Regions from separate parts of the Micromonospora sp. WMMB235 genome, predicted to be linked through region 1. Evidence: riboswitches for the same ligand, from Rfam matches in the RefSeq annotation. Region 1 holds a riboswitch; each other region holds the start of a gene.
The links. A riboswitch is a leader RNA that binds a small molecule or an ion and turns the genes downstream of it on or off. The one in region 1 is predicted to bind cyclic di-AMP.
Positions count from the first base shown of each region.

Region 2: linked by a shared signal. The riboswitch ahead of BFV98_RS26675 (hypothetical protein) and the one ahead of BFV98_RS09640 (C39 family peptidase) in region 1 are both predicted to bind cyclic di-AMP.
Region 3: linked by a shared signal. The riboswitch ahead of BFV98_RS16485 (hypothetical protein) and the one ahead of BFV98_RS09640 (C39 family peptidase) in region 1 are both predicted to bind cyclic di-AMP.
Region 4: linked by a shared signal. The riboswitch ahead of BFV98_RS03460 (transglycosylase family protein) and the one ahead of BFV98_RS09640 (C39 family peptidase) in region 1 are both predicted to bind cyclic di-AMP.

Region 1 is NZ_MDRX01000001.1:2,380,789-2,387,701, forward strand. It holds gene BFV98_RS09625 (bifunctional cytidylyltransferase/SDR family oxidoreductase) at 1-647, shown strand, start outside; gene BFV98_RS09630 (CDP-glycerol glycerophosphotransferase family protein) at 667-2,343, shown strand; gene BFV98_RS09635 (alpha/beta fold hydrolase) at 2,380-3,126, opposite strand; gene BFV98_RS09640 (C39 family peptidase) at 3,532-4,386, opposite strand; cyclic di-AMP (ydaO/yuaA leader) riboswitch at 4,579-4,721, opposite strand; gene BFV98_RS09645 (hypothetical protein) at 5,030-5,794, opposite strand; gene BFV98_RS09650 (hypothetical protein) at 5,930-6,274, opposite strand; gene BFV98_RS09655 (acyltransferase) at 6,355-6,913, opposite strand, start outside.
Region 2 is NZ_MDRX01000001.1:5,971,612-5,978,524, reverse strand. It holds gene BFV98_RS26690 (alpha/beta fold hydrolase) at 1-344, shown strand, start outside; gene BFV98_RS26685 (AAA family ATPase) at 468-2,582, shown strand; gene BFV98_RS26680 (cation diffusion facilitator family transporter) at 2,687-3,601, shown strand; cyclic di-AMP (ydaO/yuaA leader) riboswitch at 3,746-3,876, shown strand; gene BFV98_RS26675 (hypothetical protein) at 3,881-4,954, shown strand; gene BFV98_RS26670 (SRPBCC family protein) at 4,980-5,432, opposite strand; gene BFV98_RS26665 (STAS domain-containing protein) at 5,536-5,895, opposite strand; gene BFV98_RS26660 (hypothetical protein) at 6,314-6,718, shown strand; gene BFV98_RS26655 (BON domain-containing protein) at 6,878-6,913, shown strand, end outside.
Region 3 is NZ_MDRX01000001.1:3,833,865-3,840,777, forward strand. It holds gene BFV98_RS16455 (cation-translocating P-type ATPase) at 1-1,100, opposite strand, end outside; gene BFV98_RS16460 (hypothetical protein) at 1,118-2,098, opposite strand; gene BFV98_RS16465 (heavy-metal-associated domain-containing protein) at 2,135-2,341, opposite strand; gene BFV98_RS16470 (metal-sensitive transcriptional regulator) at 2,422-2,721, shown strand; gene BFV98_RS16475 (SHOCT domain-containing protein) at 2,848-3,057, shown strand; gene BFV98_RS16480 (YibE/F family protein) at 3,222-4,496, shown strand; cyclic di-AMP (ydaO/yuaA leader) riboswitch at 4,651-4,782, shown strand; gene BFV98_RS16485 (hypothetical protein) at 4,786-5,814, shown strand; gene BFV98_RS16490 (carbonic anhydrase) at 5,875-6,528, opposite strand; gene BFV98_RS16495 (helix-turn-helix domain-containing protein) at 6,696-6,913, shown strand, end outside.
Region 4 is NZ_MDRX01000001.1:841,512-848,424, forward strand. It holds gene BFV98_RS03450 (helix-turn-helix domain-containing protein) at 1-31, opposite strand, end outside; gene BFV98_RS03455 (LLM class flavin-dependent oxidoreductase) at 78-1,640, opposite strand; cyclic di-AMP (ydaO/yuaA leader) riboswitch at 1,786-1,957, shown strand; gene BFV98_RS03460 (transglycosylase family protein) at 1,956-2,615, shown strand; gene BFV98_RS03465 (YbaB/EbfC family nucleoid-associated protein) at 2,804-3,253, shown strand; gene BFV98_RS03470 (M4 family metallopeptidase) at 3,352-5,415, opposite strand; gene BFV98_RS03475 (transglycosylase domain-containing protein) at 5,828-6,913, opposite strand, start outside.

The sequences.
Region 1 (6,913 bases):
TGGCCGAACTGGCCCGCGGCTACGGCGCCCAGGTCTTCCCGTTCAGCCGCTCCACCACCGGCACGCACGTCGAGCGCGCCGAGGACGTGGCCGCCGCGCTGAAGACAGCGTTCGAGGCCACCGGCCGGATCGACCACGTGGTGGTCACCGCCGGCATCCTGGAGAAGGGCGCGCTGGCCGAGATGGACTCCGAGACGATGGACCGTCTCCTGCACGTCAACTTCGTCGGGCCGGTCACCATCGCGCGCCAGTCCCTGCCGTACCTCCAGCAGACAAAGGGCCAGTTGCTGCTCTACACGTCCAGCTCCTACACCCGGGGCCGGGCCCGCTACGCGCTCTACTCGGCCACCAAGGCCGCGCTGGTCAACCTGACCCAGGCGCTCGCCGACGAGTGGGCCGAGTTCGGCGTACGGGTCAACTGCGTCAACCCGGAACGCACCGCCACCCCGATGCGGACGCGGGCGTTCGGCGAGGAGCCGGAGCACACGCTGCTCTCCTCCGAGGCGGTCGCGCAGGCGTCCCTGGACGTGCTGATCTCCGACCTGACCGGCCAGGTGGTCGACGTGCGCCGGTCCCCCGGCGAGCAGGTGGCCGCCGTGCCGGCGCAGCCGGGCCCGCACCGGTCCGAGCTGTCCGCCGACGCCTGAACCCGACGGGACGTACCAGATGCGTGGTGACCTGGTCCGCAAGCTGCTCGCCCGGGGGCTAACCACCGGGCTGGCGGTGCTGGCCTTCCTCGTCGTGGCGCTCACCGGCGCCACCGGCTGGGGCCTGGCCCTGGCGGTCGCGGCGCTGGCCGCCACCGCCTGGGAGCGCCGGGTCCGGCCGTCCGCCGACGGGCTCGCCGAGACGGTGCTCGTCGCCGCCGGCATCCTGGTCGGCTACGCCCGGCGCCTCGACGACGGGTTCGACCCGGCACTCGCCGCCACCGCGCTGGTGCTGCTCGGCCTGGTGCTGCTGGTCGGCCCGCTGCGGCAGGCCGGCGCACTGGAGATCCGGGCGGCGAACCTGCCGGTCCGCACGTGGACACCCGTGGTCGCCGCCCGGCTCGGCGACGCGCTGCTGGTGCTGCTCGCCGTGGTGGCGCTCGCCGCCGCCCTGACGCTGCCCGCCTGGACGGCGCTGGTCGCCGCACTGCTCGTCGGCGCCGGATGCGGTGCGGTCGCGCTGGACCTCGCCCGGCGCCGGTTCCGGCCGCCCGCCGGAGGCGGCCCGGTCGGCCGGGCACTGCGCCGCCATCAGCCCGAGTTCGTGCTGCACTTCTCCGCGCCACCCGGCTCGGAGTACCAGGTCACCATGTGGCTGCCGTACCTGGAACGGATCGGCCGCCCGTTCGTGGTGGTGCTGCGCGAGCCGGAGCTCCTGCCCGCGGTGGCCGCCGCCACCCGCGCGCCGGTGGTCCTCTGCCCAACCCTGAAGGCGCTCGACGAGGCGCTGGTGCCCAGCCTGCGGGTCGCGTTCTACGTCAACCACGGCGCGAAGAACGCCCACCTGATCCGGTTCAACCAGCTCACCCACGTGCAGCTGCACCACGGCGACAGCGACAAGGCCCCCAGCGCCAACCCGGTCTCGGCCATCTTCGACAAGATCTTCGTGGCCGGGCAGGCCGCGATCGACAGGTACGCCCGCGCCGGCGTGGAGATCCCCGCCGACAAGTTCGTCGTGGTCGGCCGGCCCCAGGTCGAGGCGATCGAGGTACGCCGGGAGCCGGTCACCTCGCCGGCGCACCCCACGGTCCTCTACACCCCGACCTGGACCGGGCACCACGCCGACGCGAACTACTGCTCGCTGCCGGTGGCCGAGACGCTGATCCGCCGGTTGATCGACAGGGGCGCCGCGGTGATCCTGCGCGCCCACCCGTACACCGGCAAGAACCCGGCCTCGGCCCGCCAGCTCGCCCGGCTCACCGAACTGCTCGCCGCGGACCGGGCGAAGACCGGCCGGCCGCACCTGTGGGGCGCCGCCGCGGCCCGCGAGCTGACGCTCACCGAGTGCGTCAACCGCGCCGACGCGCTGGTCTCCGACGTGTCAGGGGTCATCTCCGACTGGCTCTACTCCGGCAAGCCGTACGCGGTCACCGACACCGGCGCCGACGGCGAGCACTTCGTCGAGCGGTTCCCGCTCGCGGCGTCCGGCTACGTGCTGCGGCGTGACATGTCCAACGTGGACGAGGTGCTCACCGACCTGCTGGACGCCGACCCGAAGGCGGCGCAGCGCTGGACGGCGCGGACCCGCTACCTGGGCGACTTCCCCGCCGACGCCTACGCCGAGGCGTTCCTGTCCGCCGCCCGCCGCGAGCTGGAACCCGACTGGGCGGTCCCGGCGCCGCGCGCGGCCGGCTAGAAACGCGGGCGGCCCGTCGCGGGCCGGCTCGCCCGCTCAGAGGTACGGGTCGAGCAGGGCGAGCACCGCCTCCGGGTCCTCGACGTGCGCGTTGTGGCCCAGCCCGGGCAGCGTGGCCACCGGCACGCCCAGTTCCTTGAGCTGCGCGTCGGTCACCATCGGGTCCAGCTCGCCCCGGGCCAGCAGCACCGGCACGTCGGTGGCGGCCAGCAGCACCGGCAGCCGGGGCTCCCCGACCGCGAACGCCGCCGGGTCCATGGCGAGCCGCCAGCGGCCGTCCTCCCGCCGCAGCCCCGCCTCCACCACCGGATGGTCCGGGGCGAACAGCCCGGCGAGCCCGGACACGCGCAGGTAGCGGCGGGCCGCCTCGTCACGGGTGGCGAACCAGGTGACCGGCCGGGCGGCCAGTTCCGCCGACTTCGCCAGCTCGGCCGGGGACCAGACCGCCTTGATGCCGAGCCCGACCACCGCGTCGACCGGAAGCCCTCGCTGCCGGGCCGCGAGCGCCAGCGCCACCACCCCGCCGAGCGAGTGCCCGAGCAGCACCAGCCGGTCCTCGGGGCCGAGCCGGACCGGGCCGAGCCCGTCGACCACGCGCTGGGCCAGGGCCTCGAACGAGTAGCCGTCGAGCGGCGGCGACCAGCCGTGACCCGCCAGGTCGGGGGCGAGCCAGCGGCCGGGCCAGCGGCGTTCCAGCAGCGGCGCCCAGGGCAGCCACACCTCGCCTGTGGCACCCATGCCGTGCAGGAGAATCAGGTGCCGCTTCCCCGTCGCATCGCCCATTGGCGCAGTCTGCCACCGCCCGCCCCGGACACGCGAGACCGAACCCGCCGACCCACCCCACCCTCGCCCCGGCTCGCCCACACCCCGCCCCCGGTCCGCCCTCGCCCCCGCGCCGCCCTCGCCCCGCGCCGTCCTCGCCCCTGGCGCCCCCTCGCTCCGGCTCCGGCCGCCCACACTCCCCCCACCGTCGATCTTGGAGTTGTGGCACCTTCCATAGCGGGCGAGCCAGACAAACTGGGCGCCACAAGTCCAAGATCGGCGCGCCAAGGCCGCATGAGGGCCGCGCCGGGGCCGCGCCAGGGCCGGGCGGGGCGAGGGGCGAGGCGGGGACGGGGGCGAGGGAGGGCGGGACGGGGAAGGCCGGCACCCCGGGATGGGGTGCCGGCCTTCGGGCGTGCGGGACGGTCAGGCGGAGTAGCCGCGGCTGGCGATCCAGTGCGCCAGGTCGATCGTGGTGATCCAGTACGAGGGCAGCGACGGGTCGGCCGAGTCGGCGATCCGTACGGTCCGGCCGTCGTCCTTGTAGCCGACCACCGCGACGTAGTGGCCACCAGGGAACGAGTGCCAACCGCCGTTGGTGTCGGTGGCCGTACCGGCGACGTTCGCGACGACCCCGCGGCCGTTGCTGATCGCCTCGACCACGTCGGCCTGGAGGCGGTCCATCTGCGCCGGGGTGGCCGAGCCGGGAATCATGCGGGTCCGGTACGGGTTGCCCTTGACCTGCTGGTTGAGCACCCGAGTGGTGTCCTCGGCCGAGTTGGTGCCCATCTCGGTGGTGCCGAGGGGGCCGGCGAGCGCGTCCTGGCTGCGCTCGACGCCGGCGGCGCTGAGCGCGTTGCGCACGGCGGCCGGGCCGCAGTAGAAGTAGTTGATCTGGGCCTGGTAGTCGTAGTCGAGCGACTTGCTCGACGGCGGCTTCGGCTTGGCCTTGGGCGTGGTGTCCGGGTCGGCCGTGACCTTGGCCGACGGGGAGGCGCTCGGCGACGCGCTGGGCGAGGCGGAGGCGCTGGGCGACGCCTGCGGTACGGCGATGCGGGCCTCGCTGCGGCTGGCGGGCTGCTCGCCGAGGCGGGCGGCGCCGAGGTCGGCGACCGCGGCGGTGTTCTCCTGGACCGGGGCGTCGTCGCCGGCGGTGGCGACGGTGCCGGCGCCGGCGGCCAGCACGAGCGCGGCGGCCGATCCGGCGATGATCTGGTACGGGCGTTCGGTGACGATCCGTCGCAGCTGACGCTTCAGGTGGTGCTTCACGAAATCCTCCACGGGGCGTGAGCGGCACACGCCGGCCCGGCACGCGGAGGAACTCACACGTGCTGGCGGGGCCGGATGGCCGGGGGATCGGGAACGCCCGTGATGCCGGGCGCCCAGGGGGCGGTTGCCGGTCGCGCGTCAGGCGCGCGCGGGCACCGCTTCGCCGTGGAGGCGGGGGGACGATCGAGGGGTGGGCACGCGGGGTACTCCTTCCGTGGCCGCCGACCGGGTTAGCTGACGGATTCGGGCGGGAAGTACGCCCTACCGCGGGCCGTGGGCTCGCGGATTCACCCCGATGGTGCTCATGGGTCCCCGGTTCGTGGAACACGATTAGGCGGGTCGGTGCGGCGTCGCCGTCGGCGATCGATTACCGCATCGGACGCGCCGACACTACCGGTGGGTATGTCCCCTGCCAAGCGCTCCCACCTGCGTAAACGTGATCCGTGGTAACGGATTTCGGAACACCCGGTTACTGACTTCACTCAATGGGACAAGCAGTTTCGACGGCGCCCGGCGGCGGAAAGCGGACAGACGACGACCACCCGGCCTGCAATCGCGATACTCGATGACCCGTTCTGCGCCCGGCGCCCGTTTCGGTGAACCGGGTGACCGGGCTCACCACGTTCCGGGTAACGATTCGGTCGAGATGGCCGTCTCAGCCGACCCGGGCCGGGCGCCAGCGGGCGTTACGGACCGACGCGGGCACCGGCTGGGCGCTCGGCGTCGCGCTCCGGTACGCCGGGGCGGGCCGCAGCGCCACTGTGGCCGCGTACGCCTCGGCGGCGAGTGTCCGGGCGGCCTCGGCGGCCAGTTCCGCGTCCCGCCAGGCTGCCCGCTCCCGCGCGGCGGCGCTCTCCCATCCGGCCCGGCGCCCGTCCCTGACGGTGCGGGCCAGCACGATCTCCTGCTCGGCCGGGTGCCGGCGCGGATCCCACCCGTTGCGGCGCGCCAGCACGTCGGCGAGCTGACGGGCGGTCAGGTCGCCCCGCCAGTGCGCCGTCATGGCGGCGTGGCGCAGCCAGCGCTCCCGGGCCGCGTACTCCGCAGGGGTTCGTGGCGTGCGCGGCGCGGCCAGCGCGGCGGCGCCGGCGAGGCGGCGGGCGGCGGCGTCCGCCTCGTCGTACGCGGTCCAGGCCCGGTCCGCCTCGTCCTGCGCGGCCAGCCACTGCTCCCGGCGGCGACGGGCCGTCTGGGCGGCCCCGGCGGCGGCCACCGCCACCTCCTCGGCGTACCGGGTCAGGTCGTCGCGGCGGGCGGCGTCGGCGTCGGGCGGCTCGGGGGCGGTCTCCGGCGCGGGGTCGCGTTCGGGCCGGGCGACGAGCGCGGCGAGCAGGCCCAAGGCGAGCAGCAGGAGGAAGGACCAGATGGCGGCGGCCTCGGGCACGGAGGTGAGGAAGTGGTACAGAGCGGTCTGCGACATGGTCGGCACCTCACGGGAAGGACCTGGCGGGAGGACCCGCACGACCTCGCCGGGGCGGGCCGGTGGAGGGCCGCCGGGGCGGGTGCGGGGATGACGTGCGGTGGGTGCGGAGAACGGGCGCGGCCCGTGAGCGGGTCAGCGGGCGGGCGGTGCCCGCGGGCCGGCCGGTGCGACGGCCCGTCCGGCCGGGACCGGCTCCACGACGGCCGGGGCGGCCGCCCGGGGCGCGGGCGCCGGAACCCCGGCGGGAGCGGCCTGCCGCTCGGCCACGCGGTCGGCCTCCGGCCGCGTCGCGGTCGAGGCGCCGGTGACCGTGTACGTCGAGGCGGCGACCGCCGGAGCCGGGGCGGCAGCGGCGACACCGGCCGGCAGCGTGGCGGCGCCGAACGAACAGGCGACGACCACGGCGAGACTGGCGAGCATCCGGGCGGTCCAGCGCGCCACCCACCACACGGGGCAGGTGAGCGCGATCGGAAGCACGGGTACAAATTACCGCCGATCCCCCACGAACGCACCGCCGCACGGCGTGTCGCGGATCGACCGGCGGACGTGTGCGCGTGTCAGTCCGGGCGACGCCGCCCGGCGTACTCGATGTCCTCGGCCGGACCGGTGACGGGCCTCGCGCCGCCGTCGGCGGCCGGGCTGGTGGCGGCCTCGGCGGGCTCGCGCGGAGCCGGCACGGCCGGTGCGCGCGACGCCGCGCGGGCCCGGCGGGACGGGCCGAGCAGGCGCATCATCGGTGTCTCCACCCAGCGGTGGAGCGCGGCGGCCAGCGCGAGCGTGACCACCAGGAAGCCGAGCACCGCGACCGGGCCGCGCCAGCCGGGCAGCCCGGTCCCCCAGTGCCCGGTCAGCCGCAGCACTGTGACCATGACGAGCACGTGCACCAGGTAGAAGGCGAACGAGACCTCACCGAGCCAGACCATCGCCCGGGACCGCCAGGGGGTGGGGCGGCCGCGCACGTCGGCGTCCGCCGCGGCGGCGATGACCAGCAGGTACGCGACAGCGAGCAGCGCCGCCCAGAACTCGGCCGGGATCCACAGCGCGGCGATCACCCAGGTGGCGACGAAGATCCCGGTGGCGGCGGCGAGGTTCGGTCCGCGCCAGCGGTGCCGGCGC
Region 2 (6,913 bases), 3.6 Mb from region 1:
GCGACCGCTGCGACCCGGCCGACATCCGGCTGGTCACCTCAGCGGTGGCCCGGGCCACGCTGCGCTCGATCGGCGGTTTCCGCGCCTCGATCGGCGCCCAGCACCGGCTGGAGACGCTCGCCGCGCTCGGCGGGCTGCCGGCCGCCGCGCTGGTCGGGGACCGGGACCGGCTCACCCCGCCGCCCTGCGCCGAGTCGATCGCGGCGGCGCTGCCCACCACGGAGCTGACCGTCTGCCCGGGTGCCGGGCACATGCTCATGATGGAGCGCCCCGACGAGGTGAACGCCGCCCTCGCCGGCGTGCTGGACCGGGTGCTGGCCGGCCGCCCGGCGACCCGCCTCTGAGCGTCTCCGCTCGCGAGCGGCACTGACGTACGCCACGTGCGCGGCATGCCCCGGCGTGGCGGTTGCCGGCGGCCCGTACCCTCATTCAGCCCGTCGTGCCCTCCGAACACAGGAGCATCCGCGTTGACCGACCAGACCACGCTGGACCGGGAGATCGCCGCCGAGCAGCGCCACCTCGACCGGGTGTACGCCCGGCTGGCCGAACTGCGCCGGTCGGCGGCCGACGCCGAGCGGGAGGGCTACCGGCTGGCCCGGGTCGGCAACTTCGGCGCGCTGGTCGAGCGGGACGCGATGGTCTTCCACGCCGCCCAGCGCCGGCACGTGCTGGACGCCGAGCACGAGGGGCTGGTGTTCGGCCGGCTGGACCTGCGTACCGGGCAGGTGCTGCACGTCGGCCGTCTCGGCGTGCGGGGCGTGGACGCGGAGACGCTGGTGGTGGACTGGCGGGCCCCCGCCGCCGCCGCGTTCTACCAGGCCACGCCCGCCGAGCCGCGCGGTGTGGTGCGCCGGCGCACGATCCAGTCCGCGTCCGAGAAGGTCACCCGGATCGAGGACGACCTGCTGGACCCGGAGGCCGCGCCGCCGGACATGGCGGTGGTCGGTGACGGGGCGCTGCTGGCCACGCTGTCCCGGGCCACCGGCCGGGGCATGCGCGACATCGTCGCCACGATCCAGCGCGAGCAGGACGAGGCGATCCGTTCCCCCGGCAACGGCGTCACGATCGTCTCCGGCGGCCCCGGTACCGGGAAGACGGCGGTGGCGCTGCACCGGGCCGCGTACCTGCTCTACTCCGACCGGGCCCGGTACGCCGGCGGCGGCATCCTGGTGGTCGGCCCGTCCGGCGTGTTCGTCGAGTACATCGCCTCGGTGCTGCCGTCGCTGGGCGAGGAGACCGCCACGCTGCACTCGCTGGGCTCGCTGTTCCCCGGCCTGTCCGCGTCCCGGACCGATCCGCCGGACGTGGCGGCGGTGAAGGGTTCGCTGCGGATGCGCCGGGTGCTGGAACGCGCGGTACGCGACGCGGTGCCGGACTCCCCCGCCGAGCTGCGCCTGCTCTACCGGGGCGAGCTGCTGCGCCTGGAACGCCCCGCGCTGGACGCGATCCGGGACCGGACGCTGGCCCGTGGGGCACGCCGCAACGAGGTACGCCGGGCGGCGTTCGACGCGGTGCTCGCCGCGCTCTACGCGCAGGCCCGCACGCTGCGGGTGGGACGCCTGCCGGAGCAGCCCGCGTTCGAGGACGAGATCATCGAACGGCCGGAGTTCCGCGAGTTCCTCAAGGCCTGGTGGCCCCGGCTGCACCCGAGGCACGTGCTGGACTGGCTGGCCCGCCCGGACCGGCTGCGCCGCTACGCCGGTGGGATCCTCTCCTCGGCGGAGATCCGGCTGCTCGGCGACGCGTACCGGAGCCTCGCGACCGAAGGGCTGACGGTGGCCGACATCGCGCTGCTGGACGAGCTGGACGCGCTGCTCGGCAAGCCGGTGCGGCGGGCCCGCCCCAAGCGCGACCCGTACCAGCTCGCCGGTGGCGTGCGCGAGCTGAGCACGTACGCCGATCGGCAGCGCGCCGCCCGCGCGGCGGCGCGGGAGCGTCCGGACGACTACCGCGACTACGCGCACGTGGTGGTGGACGAGTCGCAGGACGTCTCGCCGATGCAGTGGCGGATGGTCGGCCGGCGCGGGCGGCTGGCGTCCTGGACGGTGGTCGGCGACCCGGCGCAGACCGCCTGGACCGGCGACCCGCAGGAGCTGGACCGGGCCCGGGACCAGGCGCTGGGCCGGCGCAAGCGGCACCGCTACGAGCTGACCACCAACTACCGCAACTCTGCGGAGATCTTCGCGGTGGCGGCGGCGGAGATCCGCCGGCTCTACCCGGACCTGCCGCTGCCCGACGCGGTGCGGTCCACCGGCGTGCCGCCGGTCGAGCGCACGGTGCCCGCCGCCGACCTGCCGGCGGCCACCGTCGAGGCGGCCGAGGCGCTGCTCGCGCAGGTGGAGGGCACCGTCGGGGTGATCACGCCGGTGCCGCGCCGGGACGAGGTGGCCGGCTGGCTGGGCGGGCTCGGCGCGGGCCGCCTCCAGGTGGTGACCAGCCTGCAGGCCAAGGGCATGGAGTACGACGGCGTGGTGCTGGTGGCGCCGAGCGAGATCCGGGCCGACCCCGGCTCGGGTGTCCGCACGCTCTACGTGGCGCTGTCCCGGGCCACCCAGCGTCTCACCACGCTCGACCCCTCCTGACGGACACCCGACGGTGACCCGGCGGTCACCCATCGTTCAGTTGCATACATAGCGATGTGAACATACATTGGGCCTGGCCGGTACGGGGCAGGAAGGGTGTTGGCGTGGGCGCAGGTCATGACCACAGCGGCGCGGTGACCAACGCGGCGCACCGCCACCGGGGCCGCCTCTGGGCCGCCTTCGCGCTGCTCGCCGCCCTGATGGTGGTCGAGGCGGTGGCCGCCTTCACGACCGGCTCGCTGGCCCTGCTCTCCGACGCCGGGCACATGTTCACCGACGTCCTCGGCATCGGCATGGCCCTCGCCGCGATCACCGCGACCCGCCGCGCCGGCACCGACCCGCAGCGCACGTTCGGGCTCTACCGGCTGGAGGTGCTCGCCGCCCTCGCCAACGCCGTGCTGCTCGGCGCCGTCGCCATCTACGTCCTGGTCGAGGCGGTACGCCGGTTCGGCGAGCCGCCGGAGGTGCTGGCCGGCCCGATGCTCGTGGTGGCGGTGCTCGGCCTGCTCGCCAACATCGTCGCGTTCGCGCTGCTGCGCGCCGGGTCGAAGGAGAGCATCAACCTGCGCGGGGCGTACCTGGAGGTGCTCGGCGACCTGCTCGGCTCGCTCGGCGTGATCGCCGCCGCGCTGGTCATCGCGGCGACCGACTGGTGGTGGGCGGACCCACTGGTCGCCGTCGGCATCGGCCTGTTCATCCTGCCGCGCACCTGGCGGCTCGGCCGGGCCGCGCTGCGCATCCTGGTGCAGGCCGCGCCGGAGCACCTCCAGGTCACCGCCGTGCACGACCGGCTGGCCGCCGTACCGGGCGTGGCCGAGGTGCACGACCTGCACGTCTGGACGCTCACCTCGGGCATGGAGGTGGCCTCGGCGCACCTGACCACCGATCCGGGCGTGGACCCGGGCGTGGTGCTGGCCGCCGCGCGGGCCGCCCTGCACGAGGACTTCTCCATCGATCACGCCACGTTGCAGGTCGAACCCGGAGCGTCGGCCGGAGTGTGCGGACAGACCGAGTGGTGATTAGGACACACTTAAATCACTGTGGCTAATGTAGTCTTATGCCGGTTTTGCCCCGCCTAGTGGCACTGCTCCACGGAGCCGTGCCCGGGCAGCGCCGGTAGTCTCGGTCGCGGCCGCACCCGCGGGCGCCACCCGGCCCCGGTGGGGCGGCCGTCGCCTAATCGTCCGCAGGGACGAGCCGGGGAACCACGTACGTGGGGTGCATCCGCGTCAGCGGTAGGGATCTTCCGTCCCGAACCCGTCAGCTAACCCGGTCGGCGTTGACGGAAGGACGTGTGAATGCCCCCAGTGGCACCTGTACGACGGACGGCCGCCCGGTTGGCGGCCCTGCTCGTCGCGACGCTGACCCTCGGCGTCGCGACCGTTCCGGTCTCCCCCGCCTCGGCGGCGCCGGCGACCGGCCTGCTCGCCGCAGCGCCCGGCGACGACGAGGGTGGCACGCCCGAACTGCGTGCCCAGCTCGACGCGGCCAGCAAGGGCTGGCTGGAGGCGAAAGCCGCGCTGAACCGGTCGGTGAGCCGCCAGAAGCAGCTGAACGAACAACTCAAGACGGTCGGCGCCGAGCTGGCCGTACGCGACGCCAAGGTCGGCGAGATCGCCGCCGTGGCGTACCGCAACGGCCGTCTGGGGACCGCCGGGGCGCTGCTCGGCAGCAGCAGCCCGGAGGGCTTCATGGACCGGGCCGCCGCGCTGGAGCAGGTCGCCGCGCACGAGGACCGTACGCTGCGCGACCTGATCACCACCCGGGACGAGGCCACCCGCACCCGCGCCCAGCTCGACGGAGAGATCCGCGAGCAGCGCAAGCAGGTGACGGTGATGGCCAAGCGCAAGGAGCAGGCCGAGCGCGCCCTGGAGGTGGCGAACGACCGGGCCTCGCGCAGCAGCAGCGGCGGTGGCAGCGTCCAGGGCACCTCCAGCAAGAACGCGAAGCCGGCACCGCGCAACTCGGACGGCTCCTGGCCGTCGGAGTCGTGCAGCGTCAACGACCCGACCCCGGCGAACGGCTGCATCACCCCGCGAACGCTGCACGCGCTGCAACAGGCCAAGGCGGCGGGCTTCACCCGGTACGTCTCGTGCCACCGGCCCAGCGGCTCTGGTGAGCACCCGAAGGGGCGGGCCTGCGACTTCGCCGCGCAGAAGAACGGCTTCGGCGGCGTGGCCACCGGTGGTGACCGGACGTACGGCAACAACCTGGCCGCATACTTCGTGCGCAACGCCGACCCGCTCGCCGTGCTCTACGTGATCTGGTTCAAGCAGATCTGGCTGCCCAGCAGCGGGTGGAAGTCGTACAGCGGCGGCAACGGCGACCCGTCCAGCGACCACACCAACCACGTGCACCTGTCGGTGTACTGAGCGCGCCCCGAGAGGGCCGGCCGGATCAGGCCGGCCGGCCCTCCAGGGTCGCTCCGAGACGAGCCGCCAGGCCCAGGTGAGCCGCCCGGGCCTGGCGGAACGCGTACCCGAACAGTGGCGCCGGAGCGGTGAGCGTGATCTCCACGTCGATGCGTACCGTGCCGTCCGGCTCGTCGCGCAGCCGGGTGTGGTTGCGGACCGTCGTCGCGGGCTGCTGACGCGCCACTGTGACGACCTCGTCCTCGCCGGCGATCAGCACGTCCGCCTGGTACGTGACCGGGAAGTGCAGCGGGCCCAGTTGCAGCCGGTCGGTGATCGCGTAGCTGGCCAGCGCGCCTGGCCGGGCCGGCAGCTTCCGGACCCGGACGATCAGCGGATGCAGCTCGCCCTGGCGACTCAGGTCACCCAGTAGCGCCACCGCTTCGGCCCGGGTGCACCGGGCCTGCACGGTGTAGCTGAAGCTGTCGCTGCTCTGCAAGCGGGCCCCCTCGCCGTCGTGCGTCGCGACGATCGTCCCGTACCGACGCCGGACTGGCAACGGGTAGAAAGTCCCCTGGCTGCAGGGGGTGTGGACGGCGCGCTCAGGCGCCGGGCAGCACCTCGGGGGTGTCGTCGGCGAACCACGGCTCGGGCGCGCCGAACAGGCCGAGCAGGCCGGTCACCCAGAGCTGCCGGTGCACGAACCGGCTCGGCTCGGTGACCACGAGCTTGACGCCGCTGACCTCGCAGGTCTGGAAGCCGGCGACCATGGCGCTGATGCCGACCGAGTCGATGAACGTGACAAGCCGCATGTTCAGCTCGATCCGCGCGGGGCGGCCCTTGGCGAGCACTTCGGCGATCGCTTCCCGCACCTCGTACGCGGTGTCGACGTCGATCTCCCCACGGGGCGCGATCTGGACGACACCACCCGGCCGCACCGACTTCACGATCGACAGGCTCACGCGAGCACCTCCACTCGCCCATGACGGGCGCCTCATCAGTACGCGGGCCGCGACCGAGAGTATTCCTCCAACGGCCCGGTCGCCACCCCCCGGGATGAGCAATTCGCGAACTGGGCACACCTGGGCGTACCCAATCCGGACCTCCGGGTTCCAGTTTCCCCTGTATGGCGGGTCGCGGCCAACCGTGCGACCGGGCGGGCCCGCCGATCCGCCGACCAGGGTAGCGGGCGCACGCACGTCCCGTGGGCACCGGTCCCGGCGCGTTCGGGTGGTTCGTCCCGTTCGCAGCTCACGGCCGGGAACCACGGCGTGGTTTGCCACGCGCCCCGGTGGGGCACTGCCCGAGACAGTGAACCCGCCGGATGGACACCGGAGTCCGAAGTGGCCGCCGGCCTTCGGCACCCGAGGAGGTAGAACGATGTTCGGATCCAACCTGCTGGACCGCCGGGGCAAGGCCGAGCGGGTCGCCGACCAGGCGTGGCAGAACCTGCTCTCCGCCGCCGGTTCCGCCGGTGACAGCGTGCGCGACGCCACCCGGACCGCCCGCCGCAGCTCCTCCGGCCTGGCCGACGACGCCACCGACCTGGTCGGCTCCGCCGCCGACGAGGCACGCCGCCGGGCGTCCCTCGCCTTCGACGCGCTCGCCGGCCGCCGGCCCGCCCTGCCCTGGACGCTGCTGATCGCGGCGGCGCTGGCGGGCGCGGCGATCGGCTGGGCCGCCGGCACCGCGGCGCGCGCCGCCGGCAGCCGGGACCGGGCCGCGGACGAGATCGAGTTCGTGGACGTGGACCGGCCGAACTCGCCGGCCGGCCTGGACGGCTGACCCGCCCGTACGACACGACGACGGCCGCTCCCGGGACTCCCGGGGGCGGCCGTCGTGCTGCCTCACCCGCCCCGGGTGAGGCCCGCTCACCCGGGGCGCGCGCAGGATCGCGGGTGCGGGACCACGTGCCCGCGCCGCGATCGACGGGAGGGGAGCCGGATGGCCACCGACACGATCACGCGTACCGACCGGGAC
Region 3 (6,913 bases), 1.5 Mb from region 1:
ATCGGCACGAAGACGCCGGAGATCCGGTCGGCGAGCCGCTGCACCGCCGCCTTGCCGGTCTGTGCCTGCTCCACGAGTCGCGCCATCTGGGCGAGCTGGGTGTCCCCGCCGACCCGGGTGGCACGGACCACCAGCCGGCCGCCCGCGTTCACCGTGGCACCGACCACGGCGTCGCCCTGGCCCACCTCGACCGGCACCGACTCGCCGGTGAGCATGCTGGCGTCGACTGCGGACGTACCCTCCTCGACCACACCGTCCGTGGCGATCTTCTCGCCGGGCCGGACCACGAACCGGTCCCCGACCGCGAGCCGGCCGACCGGGATCCGGGTCTCCTGCCCGTCGCGCAGCACCGCCACGTCCTTGGCGCCGAGTTCGAGCAGGGCGCGCAGCGCCGACCCGGCGGTGCGCTTGGAGCGCGCCTCGAAGTACCGCCCGGCCAGGATGAACACGGTCACCCCGGCGGCGGCCTCCAGGTAGATGTTGCCGGCACCGTCGCCGCGGGTGATGTCGAGGCTGAACGGGTGCTTCATCCCGGGCATGCCGGCGTCGCCGAGGAACAGCGCCCAGAGCGACCAGCCGAACGCGGCCAGCGTGCCGAGCGAGACGAGCGTGTCCATGGTCGCCGCGCCGTGCCGCAGGTTGATCAGCGCGGCGCGGTGGAACGGCAGCCCGCCCCAGACCACCACCGGGGCGGCCAGGGTGAGCGAGGCCCACTGCCAGTAGTCGAACTGCCAGGCCGGAACCATGGCGAGCACGATCACCGGCAGGGTGAGCACGGCGGAGACCCAGAGCCGGGTACGCGCGGTGCGCAGTTCGTCCACCGGCTCCCCGGCCGCTGCCGCCTCCGCCTGCTCGGGCGGCGGCGGCACCACAGCGGTGTAGCCGGTCTTCTCGACGGTGGCGATCAGGTCGGCCGGCGCGATGTCGTCGGCGTACCGGACGGTGGCCTTCTCGGTGGCGTAGTTCACCGTCGCCTCGACGCCGTCCATCCGGTTGAGCTTCTTCTCGATCCGGGCGGCGCAGGACGCGCAGGTCATCCCGCCGATCGCCAGTTCGATCAGGTTCGGCGCGGTGGGCAGCGCCTTTCCCGTGGCAGTCATCGCGGCACCTCCGGCGCTCAACTGTGCCCGTGACCCGGGGTGCCGTGTCCGGCGTCCGGGGTCGGTGCGGTGGTGGGTGCCGGCGCGGTGGGCACCGGCGCGGTCCGGTCGCCGGCCAGGACGGTGAACTCGGCGGTGTGCACCGCGTCGCCGTGCCGGAAGTCCAGGTAGAGACGGTACGCCCCGGCCGAGGGAACCTCGGCGGCGAACGTGATCGCCGGCCCGGCCGGTGTGCGCCCGTCGCCGGGCGTGCCCTCCGGGTGCACGTGCAGGTACGCCAGGTCGCCCTGCCGCAGCGCCACCAGGTGCCCGTACGCGCCGAGGTAGGGCGCGAGGTCGGTGACCGGCCGCCCGTCACGGCTGACGGAGAGCGTGAGCCGGCTGGTGCGGCCCGGCTCCGGCGTGCCGGTCAGGGTGACCGTGTAGCCGTCGACGGTGGTGCTGGTCGCCGGCGCCGGCAGCGGCCGGGCGGTCAGCTCGCCGGGGACCGTGACGTCCAGGCCGAGGGTCAGCGGCTCGCCGCCTTCGGGGGTGAAGTCGGCGAACGCCCGCCAGACGCCGGGGCCGCCGAGCGGTGAGGCGACCCGCCAGGTGCCGTCGCCGGCCATCTCCGGATGGACGTGCCGGAACCCGGACAGGTCCCGGCGGGCGACGATCAGGTGCATGCGCTTGTCGTGGGCCACCTCGAAGCGGGTGACCGGGGCGCCGTCCGGGCCGGTGATCCGGAAGGCGAACTGCCCGGCCGGGGCGCCGGCGGGCTGGAACGTGTAGCCGCGCTCGGAGACGAGCAGCCCGCCGGGCAGGTGCGCGGAGGCGCCGCCCGCCTGGCTCTCGTCACCGTGGCCGGTGTCGCCGGCCCCGTGGTCGCTGTCGGTGTCGTCGTGTCGGGTCTCGGCGGCCGGGGCGACGGGATCGGTCAGGTTGCCGATCCCGTACGCCGCGCCGAACACCGCCACGAGGCCGAGCGCGAAGCCGCTGAGCTTCGTCGCCGTGTTCATGGTGTCTCCTCGGTTGTCGCGGGTCCGCCGGACCCGTCACACACCGACGAGGTCGTAACCGGCCTCGTCGACCGCCGCGCGGACCGCGTCCACGTCCAGCGGGTTCTGACTGGTGACGGTGACCCGGCCGCCGGCCAGGTCGACCTGGACGTCGGTGACGCCCGGAAGTGCGCTCAGCTCGATGCTCACCGAGTTGACGCAGTGCCCGCAGGTCATGCCGTTCACCTGGTAGGTGGTCTCCATCTCGCCCTCCGATCTGATACCCCCCAGGGGTACGTCCCGAACGTTAGCATACCCCCGAGGGGTACGCTATCCTCGGTTTCATGACCGCGCCGTCCAGCCCGACCCGGGGCTACACCGCCAGCAAGGACCAACTCCTCGCCCGGCTCCGCCGGATCGAGGGCCAGGTCCGTGGCATCGAGAAGATGGTCGAGGACGACCGTTACTGCATCGACGTGCTGACCCAGATCTCGGCCATCCAGGCGGCGCTGGACAAGGTCGGCCTGGGCCTGCTCGACGGCCACGCCCGGCACTGCATGCACGAGGGCGCCGCCGAGGGCCGGGCCGACGAGATGGCGACCGAGATGATGGCCGCCGTCGGGCGCCTGATGAAGCGCGGCTGAGCGGGGACCTCCGGCCCTCAGGACCAGGGCACATCGACCCGTGCCGACGCGCCCGGGCGGACGTACCGTCGAAGTGGCGGGCAGGCCGGACCGGCGGACCCGCGGCGACGGACGGAGGGCGGCCCGATGATGTGGCAGAGCCCGATGATGGGCTGGATGTGGATCTGGTCTCTGCTGGTGCTCGGGGTGCTGGCGGGGCTCGTCTGGGCGGCCGTGCGGTGGACCGGCCCGCAGTATCTGGGCCCGACGACGGCCCGGCGCATCCTGGACGAGCGGTACGCCCGCGGCGAGATCGACGAGGACGAGTACCGGCGGCGCCGGGCGGGCCTGGCCTGACCCGAGCGGGGCGCGCGTCACCGGTCGCGCCGCCCGGGAGCGGCCGGCCGGGCTGCCTACCATGGCCGGGCGACGACCCGGACGTGGTCGACACGTCCGCGCCGGCCGGGTGACCAGACCGGTCCGGCGGACCAGGCGTCGCCGCGACCGTTGGGAGAGACGCCATGGGTGCCGACCACACCCGCCCCGCACCCGCCGCGCCGCCGGGCGTACGACGGCTGCTCGTCGCCGTGGTGGTGCCGCTGTTCGCGCTCACAGTGATCGCGGCGCTGGTGCTCTGGCCCGGGCAGGACCGGGAGCCGGTCGGCGGCGCTGACGTCCCCCGCTACCACGGCACCGTGACCCGGGTGGTCACCGAGCCCTGCCCACCGACCCCGGAGGCCCCGGAGGGCGGGGGTGGCCCCTGCGGCACGGTGACGGTCACCGCCGAGCAGGGCCCGGACGCGGGCCGGCAGGTCGAGACGCCGATCCCGGCCGGGCCGGGCGCACCCCGGGTCGCGGTCGGCGACGAGGTCGTCCTGGTCGAGCTGACCGACCCGGCCGACCCGGCGGTGAAGTCCTACAACATCGCCGAGCACCAGCGCGGCACGCCGCTGATCTGGCTGATGGTGCTGTTCGCCGCCGCGATCGTGGCGTTCGGCCGGTGGCGCGGGCTCGCCGCGCTCGGCGGCCTGGTGGCCAGCTTCGCCATCCTCCTCGGCTTCGTGCTGCCGGGCATCGGCGCCGGCCAGCCGCCGCTGCTGGTCGCGATCGTGGGCGCCGCGTTGATCATGTTCGTGGTGCTCTACCTGACCCACGGGATCACCGCGCAGACGTCGGTCGCGGTGCTCGGCACGCTCGGCAGCCTGGTGGTCACCGGCGTGCTCGGCCTGCTCGCCACGTCCGCCACCCACCTGACCGGCTTCGGCAGCGAGGACGCCACCACGCTGTCCATGTTCCAGGGCGACGTGGACCTGCACGGGCTGCTGCTGGCCGGCATCATCATCGGCTCGCTGGGCGTGCTGGACGACGTCACAGTCACCCAGGCGGCCACCGTCACCGAACTGGCGCACGCCAACCCCGGACTGTCCCGGCGGCAGCTCTACCGGGCGGCGACCCGGGTCGGCCGGGCCCACATCGCATCCACCGTCAACACCATCGTGCTGGCGTACGCGGGCGCCTCGCTGCCGCTGCTGCTCCTCCTGGTTGCCGACTCCCGCCCGGTGAGTGAGATCCTCACCAGCGAGTTCCTCGCCCAGGAGATCGTCCGCAGCGCGGTGGCGACGCTCGGCCTGATCGCCGCCGTACCGCTGACGACCGGACTGGCCGCGATCGTGACCACCGCCGGGCGGCGCTCGCGCGGCGCGGAGCCGGCGCCACCCGCGGCCCGGCCGCCGGCCGGACGCGACGACGCGCTGGAGGCCCTGGGCGGCGGGAAGAGTACGGAGGCCGCATGGTGACACTCCGCAGCGTGACCATCGATTTCAAACGCGACGCTGGTCACGGTGCGCCACGGCGAAATCTCGCTATTGGTCGGCTTCCGGACGTAGATCCTCAGGAGTGCTGTCAGGTAACCTCGCTGCCGGTCACCGCCGAAGGCGCGCACCGGCGCCAGCGGTGCCGCCGCCCAATCGCCTGCGGGCGAACCGGGGAACCAGGTACATGGGGTGAATCCGCGACAGCGGTAGGGGCCACTTCCGTCCCGAACCCGTCAGCTAACCCGGTCGGCGGCCGACGGAAGGGAACACTGTGACGGCACCCCTGCGCCGCTGGCTGACACCCGTGGTGGCCGTGCTGGCCTCGCTGGCCGTGCTGGCCGGGCCGACCCCGGCGACCGCGGCCCCCACCGCGGCGGCCCCCGGCAACCCCTCGGGACACGAGGAGGACGGCGAACCGCCGCTCATCACCGAGGCGATCGACGCCGCCAACCGGGCCTTCCTCCAGGCCAAGGCGAAGCTCGCCAAGTCCCAGGACCGCCAGCGGCGGCTGGCGGCCGAGGTGAAGACGGCACAGGCCGAGCTCGAAGCGCTCAGCCCGCAGGTCAACCAGCTCGCTGCCCAGTCCTACCGGACCGGCCGGATGGGCGCGATGGCCATGCTGCTGGAGAGCAACTCACCCGACTCGTTCGTCCGCCGGGTCAACGCCCTGGACGAGCTGAACCTCCTCAACGCGCAGCGCCTGGCCGCCATCAACGCGGTCAAGACCCGCGCCGAGCAGGCCAAGATCGCGCTCGACGCCGAGGTGCGCGAGCAGGAGAAGCAGAAGAACGCGATGGAGCGCGAGAAGGTGCAGGCCGAGCGCGCGCTGAAGCTCGTCGGCGGTCTCGGCTTCACCGGCGGCCTGGTCTCCGCCACCTCACCGGTCGCCAAGATCGGCCCCGGCCGCACCGCCGACGGCGGGTGGAAGGCGGAGTCGTGCAGCGAGGACGACCCGACCACCTCGGGCTGCGTCACGCCGCGCACGCTGCACGCGTACAAGGAGGTCCGGCGCGCGGGCTTCAAGCGCTTCGTGGGCTGCTACCGGCCCGGCGGGCCGTGGGAGCACCCCAAGGGCAAGGCGTGCGACTGGTCGCTCCAGAACAGCGGCTTCGCGCCCTGGCACAACAACGACACCCGCCGGTACGGCAACGAGGTGGCCGCCTTCCTCATCCGCAACGCCGACCGGCTGGGCATCTACTACGTCATCTGGAACCGGCAGATCTGGTTCCCGGCCACCGGCTGGAGTTCGTACAGCGGACCCTCGAACCACACCGACCACGTCCACATGTCGATGCTCTGACCCGGACATCACGAAAAAGGGGCCGCCCTCGGGCGGCCCCTTTTTCGTCGTCCGTGCGTATCAGCCGGCCAGCGCCGGGTCGGCGGGCGCGGCCGGGGCGGGCAGCGGGGCCGGGGCCTGCGCCACGGTCCGCACCTCGCCACCGGCGAGCCGGTACGACATGCCCACCACCGTGCACCGCCCGGCGGCCACCCGCTCGGCCAGCACGGCGGACCGGGCCAGCAGCGTCTCCACGGTCTGCGCGATGTGGACGTCGACGATGCCGTCGAGGTCCTCGACCCCCTGGCGGGCGGCGCGCAACAGGCTCGGCGAGACCGCGTCCACCACAGCGCCCAGGTGCCCGGCCGGGGCGGCGCCGGTCCGGACCCCCTCCCGGGCGGCCTGGACCGCGCCGCAGGAGTCGTGCCCGAGCACCACCACGAGCGGGGTGCCCAGCACGGTGACGGCGTACTCGACGCTGCCGAGCACCTCCGGCCCGGCGGTGTGCCCGGCGGTACGTACCACGAAGAGGTCACCGAGACCGCGGTCGAAGATGATCTCGGCGGCGAGCCGCGAGTCGGAGCAGCCGACGATCACCGCGAACGGGTGCTGGCCGTCGGCCACAGCCGCCCGGTGCCCGGCGTCCTGATTCGGATGCTGCGGGACGCCCGTGACGAACCGGTGATTACCGGCACGCAGTTCGGTCAGTGCCTGCTCCGGGGTGCTCGGCGTCATGTCCCTCACCTCGTCTACCTGGGGAACCACCAGGCCGAACGGCCTCGCGACCCACGGTCACACGCACCTGGGGGCACGTCAAGATTCGTGATACGCATTTCATACTTTCCCGTCGGCGCCCCGCCCCGGACCGCGCCGATTCGGCAGGTGGCGGACGTGGCCATAGCATGACCACCATGGCGACCACACCAGTTGAGGACGGGAGCCGCCGTAACTGGACCTTCCTCACCAACCACGGCCACGTGCTGCTGGCGATCGCGCGCAACCCCACCGCCCGGCTGCGGGACGTGGCCGACGAGGTGGGCGTGACCGAACGGGCGGCCCAGGCCATCGTCGCCGACCTGGAGGCCGGGGGCTACCTGCGTCGTACGCGGGTGGGACGGCG
Region 4 (6,913 bases), 1.5 Mb from region 1:
AGGAGTCACGCTGCGCAAGGAGGTCCGTCATGGCGTCGACGGTACCCCCTGACTTAAGTAAGCAGAAGCCAGCTACCTCACAGCTGGCCGGGGAAGAACCCGTGCCGGGCCAGCGGCTCGACGATCTGGTGCTCCTCGTACGACAGGTGCGACAGCAGCGTGTCGGTGAGCAGGTCCACCGCCTCCTGGAGCTGCGTGAAGTCGCCGGGCCGCCGGACCAGCTCCACGAGCGCCCGGTCGACGCTCTCCACCACCCCGTGGATCACCACGTGCTCCTCCTCGAGGCGGTCCAGCACCGCGGCCAGCCCGGCCTCTGAGCGGCGCAGGTGCGGGAAGACCGAGGCGTCCTCCAGCCCGTGGTGCTGGGTGACCATCGTGCAGTAGGCCGCGCAGTACGCCCCGAGCGTCCAGTTGTTCTGCCGCATGGTCATCTCGTTGAGCGCGGCCCGCGCCCGGCCCGGCGAGACCGAGCCCTGCTTGACCTGTTCGAGCAGGTCGCGCACCTGGGCCAGCTCCTGGCGCAGATGGTCGTGCACGTCCACCAGGTGCTGCCCGGCGGCCTGTCCCCGGGCCGGGTAGACGTGTCCGGCCGGCGGCGGCGGAGCGCTCGGGCGGGTGGACTCGTCCCACGGGCGGCGTGTGCTCAGGCGTACCCCCGGGTCGGGGGTGGGGGTGACGCGGAGCGTGCTCGGGCCGTCGGCGGTGGTCGGCTCGTCGGCGGCCTCCCGGGCGCCGCCGGCGGGCGTGGCGCGCTCGGCGGCGACCAGCTCCCGGACCGCGGGGGCCACCTCCTGGCCGAAGATCTGGATCGCGCGCGGCTCGTCGCTGCCGAGGATGAACGTGGTGATGCCGTGCTCCAGGGTGAGCCCGGCCAGTTCCTCCACCCACTGCTCCGGCGGCCCGGTCAGGAAACCGGCCGACGAGCGGGCGAACGTGCCGGTCACGTTGAGCATGCGGCGGATCGCGGCCGGGTCGCGCCCGGCGGCCCGGGCGCCCTCGTCCACGAGCGCGTTCAGGGCGGGCAGCTCGTCGGGGCCCTTGGGCAGGTACGACAGGGACGGCAGCCAGCCGTCCGCGGCGCGGCCCACCAGGCGCAGCATGCGCGGCTTGTACGCGCCGACCCAGATGCCGACCGGATGCGCGGGCGCCGGGCCGCGCTTGGCGCCGACCACCCGGTAGTGCTCGCCGTCGACACGGATCATGCCGCGGCTGCCGGTGTCCCAGACCTCGCGGATCACCCGGATCGCCTCGTCGAGGGCGTCGACGGCGGCGCCGGGGGACAGGCGCCGCCCGCCCGCCCCCTCGATCGCGTCCCAGAACGCGCCCGCGCCGAGTCCCAGCTCGACCCGGCCGCCGGTGAGCAGATCCAGGCTGGCGACGCTGCGGGCCAGTACCACCGGCTGGCGCAACGGCAGGTTGAGGACGTTTCCGGCCAGGCGGATGCGTTCGGTCGCCGCGGCCACGTAGGACATCAGCGTCCAGGTGTCCAGGAAGCCCGGCTGGTAGGGATGGTCCTGGAACGTGACCAGGTCCAGCCCGACCTGCTCGCACAGCCGGGCCAGCGCCACGACCTGGTCGGGCTGCCCGGCGGCGGGGGTGATGAAGCCGCCGAAGGTCAGCTCGTGTCCGTGATCGGTCATCCGTCAAGCCCTCCCGTGATCTTGCCTGGCCCTGCCACCGTAGCGCCGCCGCCGGTAGCCCGGCCGGGTGAAGAGCGTCACAAGAAGTGGACGATCGTCGCAAATCGCTCCTAGCGTCGGTTTCGTTCGCAGACGCGGACACCGCGGGCCGGAAACGCCAAATCCCGCCGCCGTCCCCGGTAACCGGACCTCGCGCGGGAGCGGGGGAACCACACGTTCCACGGTGCATCGTCACCTCGGGGTGAAGCCGCCACCGGCGGCCGGGCTCCTCGGCCCGAACCCGACAGCTCACCTCGTCGGCGTGGAGGAATCCACATGGCAACTGAATACTCAGCCCGAAGCCGCCGTACCGCCCTCGGAGCGGTCCTGGCCGGCGCCGCCGTCGGCGCCGCGACCCTGTTCGGCCCGGCCGCTCCGGCCAGCGCAGGCGTCAACTGGGACGCGGTCGCGCGCTGCGAGTCGGGCGGCAACTGGAAGATCAACACCGGTAACGGCTACTACGGCGGGCTCCAGTTCTCCCGCGCCACCTGGAACGGCTACGGCGGCAAGAAGTACGCCGCCCGCGCCGACCTGGCCAGCCGGTCCGAGCAGATCGCCGTCGCGGAGAAGGTGCGGCGCGGCCAGGGCATCGGCGCGTGGCCGGTCTGCGGCAAGAAGGGCGGCTCGGCGAGCGCGGCGACCCGGTCCGAGCGGGCCACCACAAAGGCGGCCCCGAAGCGGGCCGCCACGCGCGAGGCCGCGCCGGAGCGGGCGGCCACCCGCAAGGCCGCGCCGGAGCGCGCCACGACGACGGTGGCGCCGCAGCCGTCGTCCGGCGCCGGGACGTACCTGGTCCGGCGTGGGGACACGCTGTCGGAGATCGCCGTGACGCAGCGCGTCGACGGCGGCTGGCGCGCCCTGCACGAGCGCAACCGCGCAGTGGTCGGCGACGACCCCGGCCTGATCTTCCCCGGTCAGCGGCTGCGGCTGCGCTGACAGCGGTCCGAGAACGCCCGGCCGGGGCGACCCGGCCGGGCGTTCGCCCCGTCCGCGACACGCCGCGTCGACGGTGTCCGGCCTGCTCCCGGCGTCCGGGAGACGGTCCGCAACGGTGGTGACCGCGATTCGTCGGAGCCGGTTGCTAGGGTCACGATGCTCGGCTAAGACGTGAAGAAAGCGCGGATATGACCAACGACCCGTTCTCGGCGGCCGCGAGCATCGACGAGCTGCTGACCCGCACGCAGCAGGCGCTCACCGCGATGCGCTCCCGGGCCTCGGCGCACGCCGACGGCGAGCCCGGCGACCTGCTGCGCGCCGAGGGCACGGCCGCCGGCGGCCGGGTCCGCGCGGTCGCCGTCCAGGGTGGCCGGCTGGATTCCGTGACGATCGACCCGGAACTGGCCGGCGAGCCCTTCGACGTCCTCTGCGGACACTTCGTCACCGCCGCCAACGCCGCGCTGTCCGAGCTGGACGCCCGGGTCAGCGCGTCGGCGCGGGCCGACGCCGACGCGCTCGCCGCCCGGCTCGGCAGCATGGGCGACCAGGCCGAGCTGTTCGGCCGCGCGATGCACGAGGCGGCCGCGCGGATCCACCGCGACCGCGGCACCGCGTCCCAGGGCGCGCGCCGGGCCTGACACGGCGAAACGGCCGGCCCGACACGGCGGGACGCCGGTCCGGACACGGCGAGGCGGCCGGCCGCCGGGAGGACGACGACCGGCCGCGCACGCCACGGTCAGCTCAGGGTGACCGCGGTGTCGTCGACGACGAAGGACGTCTGCAACGAGCTGTCCTCCACGCCGCTGAACGAGATGGTCGCCGTGGTGCCTGCGAGCGACGAGATGTCGAAGGACCGCTGCACGTAGCCGGTGGCCTTGTTCAGGTTGGAGTACGTGGCCAGCGTGGTGCTGCCCGCCTTGACGGTGAGCTTGTCGTACGCGGTGCTGGTGGTCGACTCCGCGCTGTCGATGTGCAGCCAGAAGCTCAACGTCGCCCGGCAGCCGGCCGGGATCGTCACCGACTGGCTGAGCGTGTCGGTGTGCGACGAGCCGTACCCGTCCAGCCACGCCTTGTACGAGCCGCCGTGCGCGGCCTGGCCGCTGTCGGTGGTGATGACGCCGGACGAGGCGCTCCAGCTCACGTTGCCGGACTCGAAGCCCGGGTTGGCGAGCTTGTTGCCGGAGCAGCCGCCCGACGGCGGGGTGGTCGTGGTGCTCGGGGTGGGCGTCGGGGTGCCGCCGGCGCAGGTCGGGTCACCGGACTGGGCCGGCACGCTCACCGCGTCCCAGGCCGCCTTGACCGTGTTGAACTCCGCGCAGCTGCCCGGGTAGAGGTTCTTCGCCGCCTGGAGCGTCCAGGTGCGGTACTTCAGGTACGACGAGGACGAGGTCTTCAGCAGCATGCCGTTGTACATGATCTTCATGGCCTTCTGGATGCCCAGGCCGGTCACGCTGCTGCCGTTGCAGGTCGAGCTGGACGGTTGCCCGTTGGTGGGGCTGCTGCCGTTGGTGAGCAGGTAGAACCAGTGGTTGCCCGGGCCGGCCGCGGCGTGCACCTCGGTCGACGGGATGCTGCTGGAGTAGCAGTTCGGGTCGCCGAGCGCCGACGGGTTGTACATGTTGCGGATCGGGCCGGAGCCGACCAGGTTGATCTTCTCGCCGACCAGGAAGTCCGGCGCGTCGTAGCTGGACGGCTCGTTGGCGAACCACTCGGTGGCCGCGCCGAACGTGTCAGCCACGAACTCCTGGGTGCCGCCGCCGGAGATGCCGCCCGGGGTGTTGTCGTCGATGCCGTGGCCGATCTCGTGCGCCACCACGTCCAGCGAGCCGATCCACTGGCCGGCGGTGTTCTTGCCGATCTGCACCTGGCTGCCGTCGTAGTAGGCGTTCTGGTCGTTGAGGCCCACCCGGATCGGCCAGTAGCCGCCGTTGCCGTTGGCGCCGTTGCGGCCCAGCCACTGGGCGAGCATCTTGTGCTCGGTCTGCGCGGAGAACAACGCGTCCACGCAGCCGGTCTCCTTGTTGGTGGCGGTGCCGTTGCCCCACACGTCGTCGGAGCCGCTGAACGTGGTGTTGTTGGCCGCGTCCTGGCAGCTCAGGTTGGTGACGGTCGGGTCCTTCATGGTGTACGTGGAGCCCGACTGGGTGGTGTTGAGCGTGAGCGGGCTGGGCCCGTTCCAGGCGCCGGTGCCGGTGCCGCGGACGACGTGCTCCTGCTTGCGCAGGACCGCGCCGGTGCGGGCGTCGACGTCGACGGTGAGCCGGCTCGGCCCGTCCGCGCCGGTGCCGCGAACAGTGGTCTCCCAGGCCAGCGCCGGTGCGGCGCCGAGCGTGTAGACCACGAGCGTGGTGCCCTCGACCGCGTTCACGGTCTTGAGCTGGGCGCGCGCCGTCTTCGCGGCGGCGGCCGGAGTCAGCGCGGGCGTGGTGGCGAGGGCGCCGATGGGCCGCTGCTGGGCGACCGAGGCGTACTTCAGGTTGCCGGCCGAGTCCGTGGCGAGCACGAAGTCGCCGCCGACCACCGGGAGGCCCTTGTAGGTGCGCTCGTAGGGTACGTACTGGGTGCCCTCGGAGGAGATGACCGGCTTCTGGACGAACGCGTCGTCGGAGCCGGCCTGCAGGTAGGCGGGGCGGTTCGCGACCAGGGCGCGGGCCGAGTCGGCGGCGGTCGCGCGGGCCTGCGCCGGGTCGGGGGCGGCGGGTCCGGGTGGCGCGGCCTGCACGGCGGCGGCGGTGCCTGCGGCGAGTAGGCCGGCCGCGGCCGCGCCGGTGAGCGCGGCGAGGCGAGGTGAGAGTTTCACGGGGGTTTGCTCCTGTTCTACAGGCGCGCCGCACGGAGCCCGGTGGGGACGGGCGGCGCGGTGGTGCGAGGCAGGGTGACGGCCGGTCACCGGAGCTGCCGGCGTGGCTCCGGGTCGACAGATCGACCGTCGCGAGTCGCCGGGGGTCGGCGGCTCGCTGGTGCACAATCACACGCCGCCCGAGCCCGGAGCAATGGGTGACCTGGGCAACGGCTGACAGTCGGGCGCGCCGCCGCGCGCGCCGATCCAGGCAACCATGATCTTCAATAGGCCCTGATCAGGGCGAACATCGCCGACGGTGGATGGATGCCGGCGCAAATTGCGGACGTTGCCGCTGTGTGCGAATGGCGCGCATAGACGCGAGGCCGCCGTCAGCGCGGCCGGGCGGCGGCCGGACCGCCGCCCGGCCGGGTCAGCGTGGGCCGCGGGTCCGCGTCGGCGACACGGTGGGCAGCGGCGGCAGCGACGGCGTCAGCGTCGGCCGCGAGGTCGGCCGCCCGGTCGGGTCCGGGCTCGGGCTCGACGAGGAGATGCTCGGGCTCGGCGACTCCGACGGCGTCGGCGCGGCGGTGGTCGCCGGCGGAGGCGCCGACCGGGTCGGCTCCGGGGTCTCGCCGGGGAACTTCGGCTGACCGAAGCGGTACTTGTCCGGGTCGAGCTTCATGGCCGCGGTGGCCCGGGTCATGAACTGCCGCCAGATCGGCGCGGCGCCGGTCGAGCCGTACACCTCGTAGCTGCCGCCCCTGGTCCGCAGCGGCTTGCCGTCGGTGGTGCCCAGCCAGACGGCCGAGGCGAGCGAGCCGGTCCAGCCGACCATCCAGGTGTGCACGTTCTGCGTGGTGCTCTGCCCGGCCTGCCAGGTGCCGGTCTTCCCGGCGGAGTCCCAGCCGTTGCCCAGCTCGGCGGCCCGCACACGGCGCAGCGTCCAGTCGAGCTGGTCGATCGCCTCCCGGTCCAGGCCCAGGTCCGTCGTACGGAGCTGCTCGGTCCACACCTCCTCGTCGTCCTTGGTCACCGACCGGACGAAGTGCGCGTCGGCACGCTTGCCGCCGGCCGCGAACGTCGCCATCCCGTTCGCGTGGTCCTGCACGGTGATGCCGTACTGCCCGATCCCGACCTCGGTGGAGAACCGCTTCGCCACCTCGTCGGCCGGGTCGCTGCGCAGGTCGACGCGCTGCGGCCGGGGATTGCCCCGCACCGTCTCCCACATCGACTCCACGCCGGCCTGCCGCGCGGTCTCGATCACCTTGGCGGTACCCAGCTTCTCGGTCAGCTCGAAGTAGGTCACGTTCAGCGACGCGACAGTGGCCTCCCAGAGCGCGCAGTCCGGCTGGCAGGGCGCGCGCTCCGCGTTGCGGATCGGCCCGGCCGCGCTGCCCTTCGTCCGCCCCGAGGCGGGGAACTCCTTGGTGTCCGGCGAGTCGAACCGCTGCTTCACCGAGATCCCGTCGCGTACGGCGGCGGCCAGGTCGTACACCTTGAACGACGACCCCGGCGG